Regions from separate parts of the Pseudomonas sp. H3_C08 genome, predicted to be linked through region 1. Evidence: predicted binding sites of a transcription regulator. Region 1 holds the regulator's gene; each other region holds the start of a gene.
What was found. The regulator FliA, encoded in region 1, starts transcription of late flagellar genes. The targets are predictions, from matches to a motif close to CTAAAGTTTNNNNNNNNNNNGCCGNTAA.
Positions count from the first base shown of each region.

Region 2: AB4N74_RS22915 (methyl-accepting chemotaxis protein) is a predicted target of FliA. The motif match lies at 1,875-1,902, and genes of this name have one in related genera.
Region 3: motA (flagellar motor stator protein MotA) is a predicted target of FliA. The motif match lies at 2,327-2,354, and genes of this name have one in related genera.
Region 4: AB4N74_RS09085 (methyl-accepting chemotaxis protein) is a predicted target of FliA. The motif match lies at 1,712-1,739, and genes of this name have one in related genera.

Region 1 is NZ_CP162803.1:537,319-541,530, forward strand. Features, by position in the region: gene flhF (flagellar biosynthesis protein FlhF) at 1-863, shown strand, start outside; gene fleN (flagellar synthesis regulator FleN) at 980-1,810, shown strand; gene fliA (RNA polymerase sigma factor FliA) at 1,807-2,547, shown strand; gene AB4N74_RS02575 (chemotaxis response regulator CheY) at 2,714-3,085, shown strand; gene AB4N74_RS02580 (protein phosphatase CheZ) at 3,104-3,892, shown strand; gene AB4N74_RS02585 (chemotaxis protein CheA) at 3,947-4,212, shown strand, end outside.
Region 2 is NZ_CP162803.1:5,001,402-5,005,613, forward strand. Features, by position in the region: gene AB4N74_RS22915 (methyl-accepting chemotaxis protein) at 1-1,768, opposite strand, end outside; gene AB4N74_RS22920 (LysR substrate-binding domain-containing protein) at 1,953-2,873, opposite strand; gene AB4N74_RS22925 (NorM family multidrug efflux MATE transporter) at 3,032-4,212, shown strand, end outside.
Region 3 is NZ_CP162803.1:5,833,109-5,837,320, forward strand. Features, by position in the region: gene rhdA (thiosulfate sulfurtransferase) at 1-675, opposite strand, end outside; gene AB4N74_RS26565 (HDOD domain-containing protein) at 718-2,256, opposite strand; gene motA (flagellar motor stator protein MotA) at 2,423-3,274, shown strand; gene motB (flagellar motor protein MotB) at 3,278-4,212, shown strand, end outside.
Region 4 is NZ_CP162803.1:1,965,390-1,969,601, forward strand. Features, by position in the region: gene AB4N74_RS09085 (methyl-accepting chemotaxis protein) at 1-1,584, opposite strand, end outside; gene AB4N74_RS09090 (undecaprenyl-diphosphate phosphatase) at 1,890-2,720, shown strand; gene AB4N74_RS09095 (DUF1294 domain-containing protein) at 2,717-3,148, shown strand; gene AB4N74_RS09100 (MmcQ/YjbR family DNA-binding protein) at 3,266-3,625, opposite strand; gene AB4N74_RS09105 (LysR substrate-binding domain-containing protein) at 3,622-4,212, opposite strand, start outside.

The DNA of each region.
Region 1 (4,212 bases):
GGAATCAGCTGCAAGGCAGCCGTCCGGCGCAAGCCAACCTGTATCGCCGTCTGCAACGTATCGGCCTGTCCGGCCCGTTGTCGCGCGATCTGCTGGCGATGATCACTGATATCGAAGAACCGCGTCAGGCCTGGCGCATGCTGCTCGCGCATCTGGCCCGGATGATTGCCGTACCGGAAGTCGAGCCACTGGAAGAGGGCGGTATCATTGCCATGGTCGGTCCTGCCGGCATGGGCAAGACCACTACACTCGCCAAGCTGGCCGCGCGTTATGTGCTGAAATACGGCGCGCAGAATGTCGCGCTGGTGAGCATGGACAGTTTCCGTATCGGCGCTCAGGAGCAACTGAAGACGCTGGGCCGCATTCTCAATGTGCCAGTGACCCACGTCGATCCGGGCCAATCGCTGGTGCAAGCGCTGGATCCACTGCTGCGCAAACGCGTGGTATTGATCGATACTGCCGGCCTGCAAGCCAGCGATCCGGCCCTGCGCATGCAGCTGGAAAGTCTGGCCGGGCGTGGCATTCGTTCAAAAAATTATCTGGTCTTGGCAACCACCAGCCAGAAACAGGTTCTAACCGCCGCTTATCACAGTTACAAGCGTTGCGGGCTTGCCGGCTGCATCCTGACTAAACTGGATGAAACGGCCAGCCTTGGCGAAGTGTTGAGCCTGGCGATCAGTCATGAATTGCCGGTCGCGTACCTGACCGATGGCCCACGGATTCCGGATGATTTGCATCTGCCGCGCCGTCATCAACTGGTCAGCCGCGCCGTCAGCGTGCAAATGCAGGAAGAACCCAGCGAAGAAGCCATGGCTGACATGTTCGCTGATATCTATCACAGCCCGACCAAGCAGGTAGGCTGAGGTATTCATGAACAGTTTTTGTACCTACATCGATGGTCTGCCATGCATTGTTCCGGTTGTGAACGCGCAGCCAGTAATGTGGCCTCCGTCTATGCAAGACAAGGTAAAGAAATAACATGGGCAGCATGCATCCCGTACAGGTGATCGCGGTGACCGGCGGCAAAGGTGGCGTCGGCAAGACTAACGTGTCAGTGAACTTGTCGCTGGCGCTGGCAGAGCTTGGCCGTCGGGTCATGCTGCTGGACGCCGACCTGGGTCTGGCGAACGTTGACGTATTGTTGGGGCTGACCCCTAAACGCACGCTGGCCGACGTCATCGAAGGCCGGTGCGAGCTGCGCGACGTGCTGTTGCAAGGCCCTGGTGGCATTCGCATCGTGCCGGCGGCGTCCGGCACCCAGAGCATGGTGCACCTGAGCCCGGCGCAACATGCCGGCCTGATTCAGGCGTTCAGCGACATCGGTGACAATCTCGATGTACTGGTGATCGATACCGCTGCGGGTATTGGTGACTCGGTAGTCAGTTTTGTTCGCGCCGCGCAAGAAGTGTTGCTGGTGGTCTGCGATGAGCCGACCTCGATCACTGACGCCTACGCGCTGATCAAACTGCTCAACCGCGATTACGGCATGAACCGCTTCCGCGTCCTCGCCAACATGGCGCAGAGCCCGCAGGAAGGGCGCAACCTGTTCGCCAAGTTGACCAAGGTCACGGATCGCTTCCTTGACGTGGCCCTACAATACGTCGGCGCCGTGCCTTACGACGAAAGCGTGCGTAAAGCGGTGCAGAAGCAGCGCGCGGTGTACGAAGCCTTTCCGCGTTCCAAGTGCGCGCTGGCGTTCAAGGCGATCGCGCAGAAGGTCGACACCTGGCCGCTGCCCGCCAACCCGCGTGGCCACCTTGAGTTTTTCGTCGAGCGCCTCGTGCAGCAAACGGCAGGGCCCGTGCTATGACCGCAAGCGGTATGAACTACTACAAGAAGTCGGCACGTGACGCGCAGTACGAGCTGATCGAGCGTTACGCGCCACTGGTCAAACGCATTGCCTACCACTTGCTGGCGCGCTTGCCGGCGAGTGTGCAGGTCGAAGACCTGATCCAGGCCGGGATGATCGGCCTGCTTGAAGTCTCGACCAAATACGACGCCAGCAAAGGCGCCAGTTTCGAAACGTACGCGGGCATACGAATCCGCGGCGCGATGCTCGACGAAGTGCGCAAAGGGGACTGGGCGCCACGCTCGGTTCACCGCAATACCCGTATGGTCAGCGACGCGATTCGCTCAATTGAAGCTAAAACCGGCCGTGATGCTAAAGATCACGAGGTTGCGGCCGAACTCCAATTGAGTCTCGACGATTACTACGGGATTTTGAATGACACCTTGGGCAGTCGCCTGTTCAGTTTCGACGACCTGTTGCAGGACGGCGAACACGAAGGGCTGCACGAGGATGGCGCGAGTGCTCATATGGAGCCGTCACGCGATCTGGAAGATGAACGTTTCCAGGCTGCGTTGGCGGACGCGATTGCCAATTTGCCGGAGCGTGAGCGACTGGTGTTGGCGCTGTACTACGACGAAGAGCTGAACCTCAAGGAGATCGGTGAAGTCCTTGGCGTCAGTGAATCGCGGGTCAGCCAGTTACACAGCCAGTGCGCGGCCCGTTTGCGGGGGCGTTTGGGGGAGTGGCGAGCGCGCTGAAGGCAGTGTGGGGACACTGCGAACGAGGCTGGTGCGGTGATGAACGGCACCGGTCTTGCTCTGTTGTGCTCCAGACAGTCTTCGAGTGCTGCGCCGATTGATTGAAGTGGCGCGTCCAGGTGCTGGGCGCGTTTAAGACTGCTTGGAGGTCGAATTGAACAAAGACATGAAAATCCTCATCGTTGATGACTTCTCAACGATGCGGCGGATCATCAAGAACCTGCTGCGTGATCTTGGGTTCACCAACACCGTCGAGGCTGACGATGGCGTGACTGCCATTCCAGTGCTCAACAGCGGAAGCATCGACTTTCTGGTAACGGACTGGAACATGCCGGGCATGACCGGTATCGACCTGCTGCGTCACGTGCGTGCCGATGAAAAACTCAAGCACCTGCCAGTGCTGATGGTGACTGCAGAAGCCAAGCGCGAGCAGATCATTGAAGCCGCTCAGGCTGGTGTAAACGGCTACGTAGTCAAACCTTTCACGGCTCAGGCGTTGAAAGACAAAATCGAGAAGATTTTCGAACGCATCGGCTGATGAACGCGCGGGGGAGCTATGGAGCATAACGAATCTTCACAGGGCGATTTCGAGTCGACCCTGAAAAAACACGCGGTCGAACTGGTCGAAAGCCTTGAAAAAGGCAGGTTCGGCGACGCTGTGCAACTGATCCATGAGCTCAATCAGACCCGTGACCGTGGCCTGTACCAGGAAGTCGGCAAGCTCACACGTGAACTGCACAGTGCGATCGTCAACTTCCAGATCGATCCGAACATGCCGCAGGCCGAGGAAGTGTCGCAAATCACCGACGCCACCGAACGTCTGGGCTATGTGGTCAAGCTGACAGAAGCCGCGGCCAACCGCACCATGGATCTGGTGGAAAGCGCCACGCCGGTGGTCAACAGTCTGGCTGATGAAGCGCAGACCTTGAGCGCCGATTGGGGTCGCTTCATGCGTCGCGAGGTCGGGGCTGAAGAGTTCCGCGAGCTGGCGCGCCGGGTCGACGGTTTTCTGTCACGCAGCAGCACGGACAACCGTGCGGTGTCGAGCAATCTCAACGACATCCTGCTGGCCCAGGATTACCAGGACCTGACCGGTCAGGTGATCAAGCGTGTGACCCAACTGGTCACCGAAGTCGAAAGCAATTTGCTCAAACTCGTGCTCATGGCCAGTCAGGTCGACCGCTTTGCGGGCATCGAACATGACCGCGCCGCGATGCTTGCAGAAAAAGATCCACAAAAACATCTCTCGCAGGGTGAAGGTCCGCAGATTCATGCCGATAAACGAGAAGACGTTGTGTCCGGTCAGGACGATGTGGACGATTTGTTATCCAGCCTCGGATTCTAGAGTTGTGGAATTTTAGGTTTTTTGGGTTTTTAGACCTGTAGGAGCACCCCATTAATGAGCTTCGGCGCCGATGAAGAGATCCTTCAGGATTTCCTGGTTGAGGCCGGCGAGATTCTTGAGCAACTGTCCGAACAACTGGTCGAGCTGGAAAGCCGTCCGGATGACGCAGATCTGCTCAACGCAATTTTTCGCGGTTTCCACACTGTAAAAGGGGGCGCCGGCTTCCTTCAGCTCAACGAGCTGGTGGAGTGCTGTCACATCGCCGAAAACGTGTTCGACATCCTGCGCAAGGGTGAGCGTCGCGTTGATGCAGAACTGAT
Region 2 (4,212 bases), 2.1 Mb from region 1:
GTTCATCGATTCGCGCCAGCGCCGACGCCACGTTGGCGTTGCGCGACAAACCTTCCTGCATCAGCACATTGCCCTGCTCCATGGTGCTGATCGCGTTACCGGTTTCCTGCTGGATGCTGTGGATCATGCTGGAAATTTCATCAGTCGCCTGACGAGTACGCGAGGCCAGGCTGCGCACTTCATCGGCTACCACGGCGAAGCCGCGACCTTGTTCACCGGCACGTGCCGCTTCAATCGCGGCGTTGAGCGCCAGCAAGTTAGTCTGTTCGGCAATCGAAGTAATCACACCGACAATGCCGCCAATTTCCTGCGAACGCTGACCGAGGGTGTTGATCACGGTAGCGGTGCTGTTCAGGGCGCCAGCGATTTGCTCCAGCGAGGACGACGCTTCTTCCATCGAGCTGCGGCCAATCTGCGTTTGCTGGGCATTTTCCTGCGCCAGACGCTGGGTCGCGCCCATGTTGTCGGCGATGTTCAACGACGTCGCACTGAACTCTTCCACCGCGCCGGCCATGCTGGTGATTTCGCCAGATTGTTGCTCCATGCCTTCATACGCACCACCGGACAAACCGGACAGGGCCTGGGCACGGCTATTGACCTCTTCCGAAGAGCGGCGGATGTGCTCGACCATGGTCGACAGCGCCTGGCTCATCTGGTTGAACGCGCGCGACAACTGACCGATTTCATCGTTGCTCGATACGTTCAGGCGAACGCTCAGATCACCGGCGCCCAAGGCCTCGGCCTGACGCACCAGATCCCCCAGAGGCGCCAGTTTGCTGCGCAGCAGCCAGACCACAGATCCGACCGCCAGCAGCATCGCCAACAGACTGCCAATGGCCAGTTGCGTACCCACGCTCCAGGTCACCGCGCGGATCTCGGCTTTCGGCATGCTCGCCACGACCGACCATGGTCCGCCATCGAACGGCACGGCAATGCTGTAGAAATCTTCCGAGGTGTCGCTCCAGAACTCACCCTTGCCCGGCTTTGCAGCCAAACCTTTGATCACCGGAACGGCTTGATCCAGCGCCTGCACCCCCGCCGGCGCGACCAGCCATTTGTTTTGCTCGTCGAGCAACGCCAGCGAACCGCTCTGGCCAATGCGGAAGCGCTTGAGGTTATCGAACTGGATGTTCTGCGCGTCGGTGTAATCGAAGCCGACGAACAGCACCGCAATCACCTTGCCGCTGCCATCGCGCACCGGGGTGTATTGGGTCATGTAGGAGCGATCGAACAGCAAGGCGCGACCGACGTAACCCTGCCCCGCCATCAACTTCGCGTAGGCCGGGTGCGCGTGATCGAGCAAGGTGCCGATGGCACGGGTGCCATCCTGTTTGGTCAGCGAAGTGCTGACGCGGATGAAGTCTTCGCCGCTGCGCACGAACAGTGTGGCGACGCCGGCGGTCATCTGCTTGAACTCGTCGACTTCCTTGAAGTTGTTGTTCAGCACTTCGCTGCCCAGATGCAGACCCGGGGTCTGGGTGCCGGCAACATTCACCGGCTCACTCGGGTGAATGCTCAGACCTGCGCTAAAGCGCTTCTCGAACAGCCCGCTCAGGCGCTGGGTGCTTTCACGCAGCGTGCCGTGGAATGTGCTCAGTTGGTCGGCCAGCAGCCGCGCCTCACTGGCCAGATGCTCTTCACGGGTGGCGAGGTTGGCGGAGTCCAGCGAACGCAAGGCGAACACCGTACTGCCACTGATAACTATCGCCAGTATTACAGCGAGCGCGAGGCCCAGCTGCGAGGCGATCCGAGCGCGAGGTTGAGACATGGACAGCTCCTGGCCGAGCCACGGGATCCTCCTTGATCTCGACTCGGAAATTTTTCTGGTTGTGGGGGTGAATCGTGGATACCGGCACGACGGTTCCACAAGCACGTATTCGGCGGTGGATCCAAATACTTGAGCGGAAAACAAGGTTATGGCACAAGGCCGGTATTGTGGCGGCTCTAACGTTTCAGCTCAAGCGCGCAACCGCCGGCAATTCCATGGCGCGGACTTCGCTTTGCAGAAAGTCGCTGAGACGGCGCAAACGTTCACCTCCCGGGCGGGTCTTTGGCCACACAAGGTAGTAATTCAAGCCGCTGGCGACCGCGGTTGGCCACGGCAGGCTCAGCCTTCCCTGCGCCACATCTTCGGCGACCATTAACAGGTCGCCCATCGACACACCGTACCCGCGCGCCGCCGCGATCATGCCCAATTCGAGGGTATCGAACACTTGCCCACCCTTGAGTGACACCTGATCGGACAGCCCCATGTGTTCCAGCCAACTGCGCCAATCGCGACGGTCCGGTGTCGGGTGAAGTAATTCGGTGCAAGCCAGTCGAGCCAGATCCCACGGCTGATCATTCAGCAGGTTTGGCGCCCCCACCGGAATCAGCTCTTCAGGAAACAGCAGGCTGGCCTCCCAGTCCGGCGGAAAATGCCCGTCACTCAACAGCACCGCGCAGTCGAACGGCTCATCGTTGAAGTCCACCGAATCGACGTCCATCCACGCACTGGTCAGTTGCACTTCGTTGCCAAGCTGCAAATGACGGAAGCGACTCAGGCGCGCGAGCAACCAGCGCATGGTCAGGGTCGAGGGCGCTTTCATGCGCAAAATGTCGTCCTCGGCACGCAAGGTATTGCAGGCCCGCTCCAGCGCACTGAAGCCTTCGCGGATCCCGGGCAGCAGCAACCGCGCCGCTTCGGTCAGTTGCAGATTGCGCCCGCTGCGATGAAACAGCCGACAGGCGAAGTGATCTTCGAGGGTCCGAATATGCCGACTCACCGCACTCTGGGTAATCGACAGTTCCTCGGCAGCCCGGGTGAACGAACTATGTCGCGCCGCCGCTTCAAATGCGCGCAGGGCATACAAGGGAGGAAGACGACGAGACATGCAGAAAGCTCCGATAGCGGGATAAAGCCAATCTTAAACCGTTTACTCAGGATGAGTTTTAATCATGCCACCCATCCTTTTTATCCCTTTGTGCAAAGCCCGCCAAGCGCCGAGAATCGACGGTCTCCTGTTCCCTCTGAAATTGAGTGGTGATGACCATGCAGCATCCTGTGCGTACCGAACTCTGGGCCATTCTGCGGCTGGCAGGGCCGTTGATTGCTTCACAGTTGGCGCACATGTTGATGGTGCTGACTGACACATTGATGATGGCGCGCCTGAGTCCTGAAGCGCTTGCGGGCGGCGGTCTCGGTGCGGCGACTTATTCGTTCGTGTCGATTTTCTGCATCGGCGTGATTGCAGCGGTCGGCACATTGGTGGCTATTCGCAAGGGCGCCGGCGACATCATTGGCGCTGCGCGTCTGACCCAGGCCGGGTTGTGGCTGGCGTGGCTGATGGCGTTGGGCGCCGGGTTGCTGCTGTGGAACCTGAAACCGGTGTTGCTGCTGTTCGGCCAGACCGAAACCAACGTCAACGCGGCCGGGCAATTCCTGATTGCCCTGCCCTTCGCCCTGCCCGGCTACCTCAGTTTCATGGCCCTGCGCGGTTTCACCAGTGCAATCGGCCGGGCGACACCGGTGATGGTCATCAGCCTGGCCGGCACGGTGGCGAATTTCCTGCTCAATTACGCGCTGATCACCGGCATGTTCGGTCTGCCGAAAATGGGCCTGACGGGCATCGGCCTGGTCACAGCGATTGTCGCCAATTGCATGGCGTTGGCGCTGGCCTGGCATATTCGCCGGCATCCGGCCTATGACGCTTATCCATTGCGCGAAGGCTTGTCGCGGCCCAACCGGCAATATCTCAAAGAACTGTGGCGTCTCGGCCTGCCAATCGGCGGCACCTACGCGGTGGAAGTCGGTTTGTTCGCCTTCGCGGCGTTGTGCATGGGCACCATGGGCAGCACGCAATTGGGCGCGCACCAGATTGCCCTGCAAATTGTCTCGGTGGCGTTCATGGTGCCGGCGGGGATGTCGTACGCGATCACCATGCGCGTCGGCCAGCATTACGGCGCCGGGCAACTGAGTGATGCGCGGATGTCCGGGCGGGTCGGGATCATCTTTGGCGCGGTGGTGATGTTGGGATTCGCGATGGTGTTCTGGCTGTTGCCGAACCAGTTGGTCGGGTTGTTCCTCGATCACAATGATCCGGCGTTTGCCGAGGTGATTCGCCTAGCGGTGAGCCTGCTGGCGGTGGCGGCGTGGTTCGAGCTGTTCGACGGCACGCAGACGATTGCCATGGGCTGCATTCGTGGACTCAAGGATGCAAAAACCACTTTTCT
Region 3 (4,212 bases), 1.2 Mb from region 1:
TTCTTTGTCCTTGGTGATCCCGAGGTTTTCGAGGATCTGCGGCATGTCTGTGCGAATGCGCAACTGACGGGCCTTGTCCATGCCGGCCGTCCATTCGAAATTGACCGCACCGGGGATGTGCCCAGCCTTGGCGGCCAGCACTTTCTCACCGGAATACTCCAGCGGCCCGCGCGCATCCCAGATCGCCAGATCGGCAGCACCGAGGCGGCTCTGCAGGTATTCACGGGTCGCGGTCGGTTCTTCATGCAGGGTCAATGGCACAGGGCCGCCCACTGCAGACGGAACCTGGATCGACATCGGCATGCCGGCCGCCAGCCACGCCGGCAGACCGCCGTCGACGTAGTGATATTTGTCGTGACCGATCACGTCGAGCAGCCAGATGAAACGCCCGGCCCAACCGCCGCCTTCGTCGTCATAGACCACGTAGACCGCATCTTTGCGATGGCCCAGTTCACCGAACAACGCTTCCAGGTCGCCTTTGGCCGGCAACAAGCCCGGCGCCGGCGGCTGGCCGAGCTGGGTGCGCTTGGGATCGACAAAGCGTGCGCCGGGAAAGTGACCTTCGGCATAACGGGCAGGGCTGGTCAGGTCCACCAGAATCAGTTCAGGGGAGTCGAGACGCGGGAGCAGGTCGCTCGCCTCGATGACGAGCGGCAAGCCAGAGAAGTCAGACATGTGAGGTCTCCAGAGCACAAAGGGGAGGATTGTAGCGCAGCCTCATCGGCCGCGGCTGCTAAAGCTGTGCAGGGCTTTTTCGATGCACTGTGCGGTTTTGCCAAAGGCTTGCACGGTGATATCGGCGAACGGCCCGCCGCCCTGATCGGCGACGACAATCATGATCACCCGGCCGTTATTGACCAGGGAACGCAGAAACAGATGCTCGCCACGAAACAGGGTGCGCAGGCTCGCTGGCAGCAGAGCGGAGAACTGAGCGTTGTTCTCGGGATTGATCCGCACCTGCGCCTGTTGCGCGAGCAGCCGTTGCAAGACCTTGCTCTGGCTGACGACGAAATTCAGCGCCGCCGCTTCTTTCGGTAGCCCGGCGGTTTGATTCACGCGCAGATTGGACTGTGTGCGATCGGCCATCAGGATCATCACCCGGCGCATGCCGCTGGCGACCAGCGCATCGCGAGCGGCGACGGTCAGGCTCATGGCATTGGTGAAGCGGCTTGGCTCGGCCAATAGCTCGGCGCATTGCTGGCGCCATTGCGTCAGATCTTCCGAGGTTGGCGCAGCTGCGGGCAGCATGCCGGCTGGCAAACGATGGGTGCCCCATGGCCACAGCAACGAAACCGCCGGATGCCACAGGTCGGGCATCGCATGATGGCGCGCGCTGTTGGCGGCTTGCTGGTGCAACTGTTGTTGCACTTCATCCATGGAAATCTGCAGATAAAGGCTGGTCAGGTACTGCCAGCGCTCACTGTGCGGACTGTCCCACGCCTGTTGCGCAGACAGTGCCAGGCCGTTGGCCAGCAGCACGGTGTTGGCCGGTTGGTTGAGCCAGCGGCGCAGGGTCGGGTCGTCATCGAGGCGGTTTTGCTGGCGCAACGGATGTTCGCTGTCGCGGGCGATGCGCAGCACTTTGACCAGTTCGCGCTGTTCACTCAGCAGCAGCTTATAACCCTGCTGCACCCAGATCGGCAGATGCCAGGCCTGCACCAACGCTTCAGCGATTTTCAGCAGGCGTACGCCGAACAATTGCTTCTCGACCACGCGCGCCGATTCGCCCTTGTGGATAACCCGCAGTTCCCATTCTTCGAGCAACTGCGGATACGTCAGCGCCAACGGCCACAGCGGCGACAGAAACAGCAGGCTGCCCCAATGAATGTCCTGCCAAAGCCGCGCCAGCCGACTGGCGAAAAAGCCGTTGGCCTGTTGCGTCGCGTGCTGGCTGATCATCTGTAACTGGCGCAGGGCTTTGGGGATTTGCATCTGCGGTTCAGCCGGCAGGCGCGCGAGCAATTCTTCAGTCCGCGCCAGGCCGAGACGGTTGATCGCCACCTCGAGATTTTCCGCCGGTGCGGCCATGGTGCCGTGGGTGTGACGATTCGCCTCACGGATGATGCTCAAGGCCAGTGCCGGGCTGTCCTGCATCAGATCGGCGATGTCGCGCAGCGAGCTGCGATTGTCGCGGATCGCCCGACAGACTTTGTCGTGAGCCTCTTGCGGCACGGGCAGCCGGACGCTGTCGAGCAGCTTGACCCAGCCGTCGAGCGTGGTCGGTTTTGCGTGTGGGACGTTCGTTTCATTAGCCATGTCTGGACGGGATCTTCACTGACTGTAGACGCGCCCGGCATGGGCTAAATTGGCTTTTCGCCTGAACTGGCTATAGTCTGGCGCAGTTTTGCCGATAAGTAGAAGAAGAGATTTTTTAACTTCCGAATATGACCTTGAACCCGACTTAAATAAGTACTTTCTACCTATGGCTAAAATTATCGGCATCATCGTCGTATTCGCGAGCGTGCTCGGCGGATACGTGCTCTCCCACGGCAAGATTGCCGCCCTGATCCAGCCCTTCGAGGTGATGATCATCGGTGGTGCGGCACTGGGTGCATTCCTCCAGGCCAACCCCGGTTACATGACGATGCACGTGCTCAAGAAATCCTTGAGCATGTTCAGTTCGCGCTTCAGCCACACGTTCTATCTGGAAGTGCTCGGGCTGATCTACGAGATCCTCAACAAGAGCCGCCGCGAAGGCATGATGGCCATCGAAGGCGACATCGAAGATGCCGCTGCGAGCCCGATCTTCGCCAAGTACCCGGCAGTCCTCAAAGACGAGCGCATGACCGCGTTCATCTGCGATTACCTGCGCATCATGTCGTCCGGCAACATGGCGCCGCACGAGCTGGAAGGCTTGTTCGACATGGAACTGTACAGCCTGAAAGAAGACCTCGAACATCCGTCTCATGCGGTGAACGGCATCGCCGATGCCATGCCCGGTTTCGGTATCGTCGCGGCGGTACTCGGTATCGTGGTGACCATGGCCTCGCTGGGTGAAGGCGATCAGAAGTCCATCGGTCTGCACGTTGGTGCGGCACTGGTCGGTACCTTCTTCGGTATTCTCGCAGCGTACGGTTTCTTCGGCCCATTGGCGCATTCCCTGGCCCACGATGCCAAGGAAGAGCTGAACGTCTACGAAGCCATCAAGGCCTCGCTGGTGGCTTCGGCTTCCGGCATGCCGCCGTCGCTGGCGGTCGAGTTCGGTCGCAAGGTGCTGTACCCGGCCCACCGTCCAAGCTTTGCCGAGCTGGAACAAGCCGTTCGCGGTCGCTAAGTCATGGAAAATAATCAGCCGATTATCATCAAGCGCGTCAAGCGCATAGCCGGCGGGCATCACGGCGGGGCGTGGAAAATCGCCTTCGCCGACTTCGCCACGGCGATGATGGCGTTCTTCCTGGTGTTGTGGCTGCTGTCCACCGCCACGCCCGAGCAGAAGATCGCCATCGCCGGTTACTTCAAAGACCCGGTCGGCTTTTCCGAAAGCGGCACGCCGTACATCATCGACCTGGGCGGCACGCCGACCCTGGCGCCGGAAAACACCCTCAACCCGGAAGTGAAGTCGCAGCCGCAACCGGACAAGGTCACGGTCGACACCGAGCAGGTTGAAGGCATGGCCGAACAGGTCGAGAAGGAACGCCTCGAACTGCTCCTGCAAGAACTGCAGAACAAGGTCGACGAGAACCCGCAACTGCAGAAGTTCAAGGACCAGATCCTCTTCGAGATCACCCCGAACGGCCTGCGCATCCAGATCATGGACGCCGAGAACCGGCCGATGTTCGACTCGGGTTCTGCCCGCCTGAAACCGTACTTCGAAGACATCCTGCTGGCCATGGCCGACACCATCAAAGCGGTGCCGAACAAGATCAGCATCAGCGGCCACACCGACGCCAAGCCGTACACCGGCACCGGTGATTTCGGTAACTGGGAATTGTCGGCCAACCGTGCCAACGCTGCGCGTCGTGCCTTGATCGCCGGTAGCTATCCGGATGCGCAAGTGGCGCGGGTCGTCGGTTATGCCTCGTCGGCGCTGTTCGACAAGGAAAACCCGTTCAACCCGGTCAACCGCCGCATCGACATTGTGGTGCTGACCAAGAAGGCCCAGGCGGCCATTGAAGGTGCGCAGGGTGCCGATCCGGCGAAACCGGCGGATCAAGGTCAGAACGGCGCCGCTCCGGCAGCGCCGGTTGACCCGAATGCGCTGCCGGCGGATCA
Region 4 (4,212 bases), 1.4 Mb from region 1:
AAGTTTCAGGCTGGCCGCACTCGATTGTTCGGCAGCGATCGCCGTGCTGTGCGAGAGGCCGGCCGCCTGAGTGACGTTCTGATTAATGTCCTCGACCACATGCGCCTGCTGCAACGTGGCGCTGGCAATCGAAGCGTTCAGGCCATTGAGATTACGCAGTGCCTGGCCAATCGCATTCAGACTCGCACCGGCCAACCCGGCTTGTTCGATGGTCAATTGCGACGCCTTGCTGCTGTCGCCGATCACTTTCACAGCGGCTTCGGAATGGTTCTGCAGACGCTCGATCATTGACTGGATTTCCGCCGTCGACTTCTGCGTACGTTGTGCCAACAAGCGTACTTCATCCGCCACCACGGCAAACCCGCGACCTTGCTCACCGGCCCGCGCCGCTTCAATCGCGGCATTAAGCGCGAGCAGGTTGGTCTGTTCGGCAATCGAGCGAATCACTTCCAGCACGCTGCCGATCTGCGTACTTTCGGCGGCGAGGGTGCGGATCACCTCCACCGCTTGATCGATAGTGCCGGACAGTTTGTCGATCTGCTGCAAGCTGCCATCGATGTTGATCTGGCCCTGTTGCGCCTGCGCTTCGGCATCGCGCATTTCGGCGGCGGCGTGCTCGGCGTTCTTCGCCACGTCCTGCACGCCATAGGTCACCTCGTTGATCGCGGTGGCCACCAGTTCCATCTGCTGCGATTGCTGCTGGCTGCGTTGCTGCGCTTGCGAGGCGTCGTTGCCCAGTTCGCTGGACGACTGGCCCAGTGCACTGGCCGACACTTGCAAGTCACCGATGACCCGGCGCAGCTTGGCGGTGAAGGCGTTGAAGTGATGCGCCAGCTCAGTGACTTCATCTTTACCGTGAGTATCGAGGCTGCGGGTCAGGTCGCTTTCACCGCTGGCAATGTTGGCCATGGCGTTCACGGTTTCCTGCAGCGGACGGACGATGCTGCGCGCGATGAGGATCACCAGCAGCGCCATGATCACGGCAATCGCCAGGCCGATAACCGTAGCCTTGATCACTTGGCCCTGGAATTCCGCCTGCACGTCGTCGACGTAAACTCCGGAGCCGAGCACCCAGCCCCACGGCTCGAACAGTTTGACGTAGGAGGTCTTGGCCACCGGCTCACTGGCGCCGGGTTTCGGCCAACGGTAGTCGACCATGCCGGCGCCTTTGGACCTGGCGATGGCGACCATTTCGTTGAACACCGCAAAACCGTCCGGATCGCGGATCGCCGAGAGGTTCTGGCCTTCGAGTTTCGGGTTGGTCGGGTGCATGACCATCACGGGCGTGAGGTCGTTGATCCAGAAATAATCGCTCTGGTCGTAGCGCAGGCCGCGAATCGCCGTCAGCGCCTCTTTCTGCGCCGCCTCTTTGCTCAGGGTGCCGGCGGTTTCGAGGTCGTGGTAGTAGGTCAGCAGGCCGCTGGCGGTCTGTACTACGTGCTGGGTTTTCTGGGCCTTGGCGTGGTAGAGATCGTCGTGGATCTGCTTGAGCATCAACACGCCCAAGGTCAGCAACATGACCACCGCCACAATCAAGATGAGCCACAAGCGTCGGCTGATCGACACACTGCGCAAGCTGTTCATAACGCTGTCACTCCGGATTCTTTTTCTTGTAATAAACGACCGCCAGCATCCAACCACGATTTCGCGGTGAGGCATACGCGACCCAAGTCGTATAACGCGGCAGCGCTATTAAGGCTTGTCTGTTAGGATTTCGGCCCCGTGCGTGAAAACCTGAATCCAAATTGAAATTTCACGGAATTTTGACCGTTTCGTGTGGATCCTGTGCGTGCGGAATCGGTACAGCCATAAACAGCTACGCTGATCGCAGTGAACGCTAGAAAAATACTATCGGGGCATGCCGGCGCGCATCGCTCTTTGGGGGATTGATGGATCTTTGGACGGCCTTGCAGGCACTGATACTAGGAGTTGTAGAAGGGCTGACGGAGTTTTTGCCCATTTCCAGTACCGGACACCAGATCATTGTTGCCGACTTGCTGAATTTCGGCGGCGAACGGGCCATGGCGTTCAATATCATCATCCAGCTCGGCGCGATCCTCGCGGTGGTCTGGGAGTTTCGCCGCAAGATTCTCGATGTGGTCATCGGTTTGCCGACGCAGCCCAGTGCCCGTCGCTTCACCGCTAACCTGCTGATCGCGTTTCTGCCCGCCGTGGTGCTGGGCGTGATCTTTGCCGACCTGATTCACGAATACCTGTTCAATCCGATTACCGTTGCGACCGCGTTGGTGGTGGGCGGCATCATCATGTTGTGGGCGGAAAAGCGTCAGCATGCAGTGCACGCCGAAACAGTCGACGAGATCACCTGGAAAGATGCCTTGAAGGTTGGTTTCGCTCAGTGCCTGGCGATGATTCCCGGTACTTCGCGTTCCGGCTCGACGATCATTGGCGGGTTGCTCTTCGGCCTGTCGCGCAAGACTGCCACCGAGTTTTCCTTCTTCCTCGCGATGCCGACCATGGTCGGAGCGGCGGTCTACTCGGGCTACAAGTACCGCCATCTGTTTGTGCCGGCGGACTTCCCGGTGTTTGCCATCGGCTTTGTCACCGCGTTCATCTTCGCCATGATCGCCGTGCGCGGCTTGCTCAAGTTCATCGCCAGCCATAGCTATGCGGCATTTGCCTGGTATCGGATCGTATTTGGTCTGGTCATTCTGGCGACGTGGCAGTTTGGCTGGATCGATTGGGCGGCGGCCAAGCCATGAGTGATTCCCGCGCACGCCGGCCCGAAGGGCGACCTTCGGGCGGCAACAACATCCAGCATCTGAAGCTGAAACTGCTGGTTCTGCTGATCGTCTGCGCGTTGCCGCTGTTCGGCTCGGTGTCGATGTGGTTGCGCGGGATTTCGTTGGTGCCGCTGACGGCTTACGGTGTTGTGAGCGTGTTGGCGTTCTTCATGTACTGGGCAGACAAGCGCAAGGCGCGCGCCGATGCCTGGCGCACTCCGGAGAACATCCTTCATGCCGTGGAACTGGCGGGCGGTTGGCCGGGTGCATTAATCGCCCAGCAGGTGTTCCGGCACAAGACGCGCAAGGTGTCGTTTCAGATTCTGTTCTGGGTGATTGTCGTGTTGCATCAGGTGTTCTGGATCGACCAGCTGTTTCTTGGCTCGAATCTGCTGACGCTGTTCTGAATACACCGCAACTCCCTATGTAGGAGTGAGCCTGCTCGCGATAGCGGAGTGTCAGCCAAAGAAATTCCAACTGACACTCCGCTATCGCGAGCAGGCTCACTCCTACAGGGATCGGGTTTACAGCAACAAACCGATTTGGGTCTTTTTCGGCAACTTGCCCACCACCAGTTGATGCGAGCGCTGCAACAACCCGCGCAATTCCTCGGCGCCCAAAGGGTAGGGCGGATGCATGATGATCCACTGCGCCCGGGCCAGATAGGGCGCCGGGTGAATCCCCGGGCGGTCGCAATGACCGAGAAACAGATCTTTATCAACCTTGAACGCCAGCGAATCCCCACGCAGCCCCTGCAAGGCAAACATCTTGTTGCCGGCAATCGAAAACACTCGCACGCCGCCCCATTTGTAATCTTCCCGAGCGCCCGGCAATGCCAGGCAGAACGCCGCAACGTCGGCTTCGTTCATCTTTCCCTTGCTCATAACAACCGCTCCCCACAGGCATTGAACGACTCGACCAGATGATCGATCCACGCGCGCACCGCCGGCATCACCCCGCGTCGATGCGGATACACCGCTTGCAGCCAGCCGCCGGGCAGTGACCACTCCGGCAACATCTGCACCAGCGTGCCGTTTTCCAGCTCGGCCTCGCAATACATCATCGGCAACAGGGTAAACCCCTGACCGGCGAGGACGCAGGCCTTGCGTACGACAAAATCATCGATGCCCAGGCGAGCCTCCATGTTCAGTTCGAAACTGTGGCCTTGCTGATCGAGCAGGCGCACATGCACCATACGATCGGCCTCCAGCGCACCCAGTACGGGCAGATGCTTCAGGTCTTGCGGATGGTTGATCGTCTTGCCCTGTAAAAACGCCGGGCTGGCCACCACGACCATCTGCGCCTGACGCAGGCGTCGGGTCACCAGCAGCGGATCCTCGTCACCGTGCTCACGCACGCGCAACGCGACATCAAAGCCCTCACCGACCAGATCAACACGGCGATTGAGCAGTACGACTTCCAGTTGCACCTGCGGGAATTTGCCAAGGAAATCGCTGATCACCCACGGCAA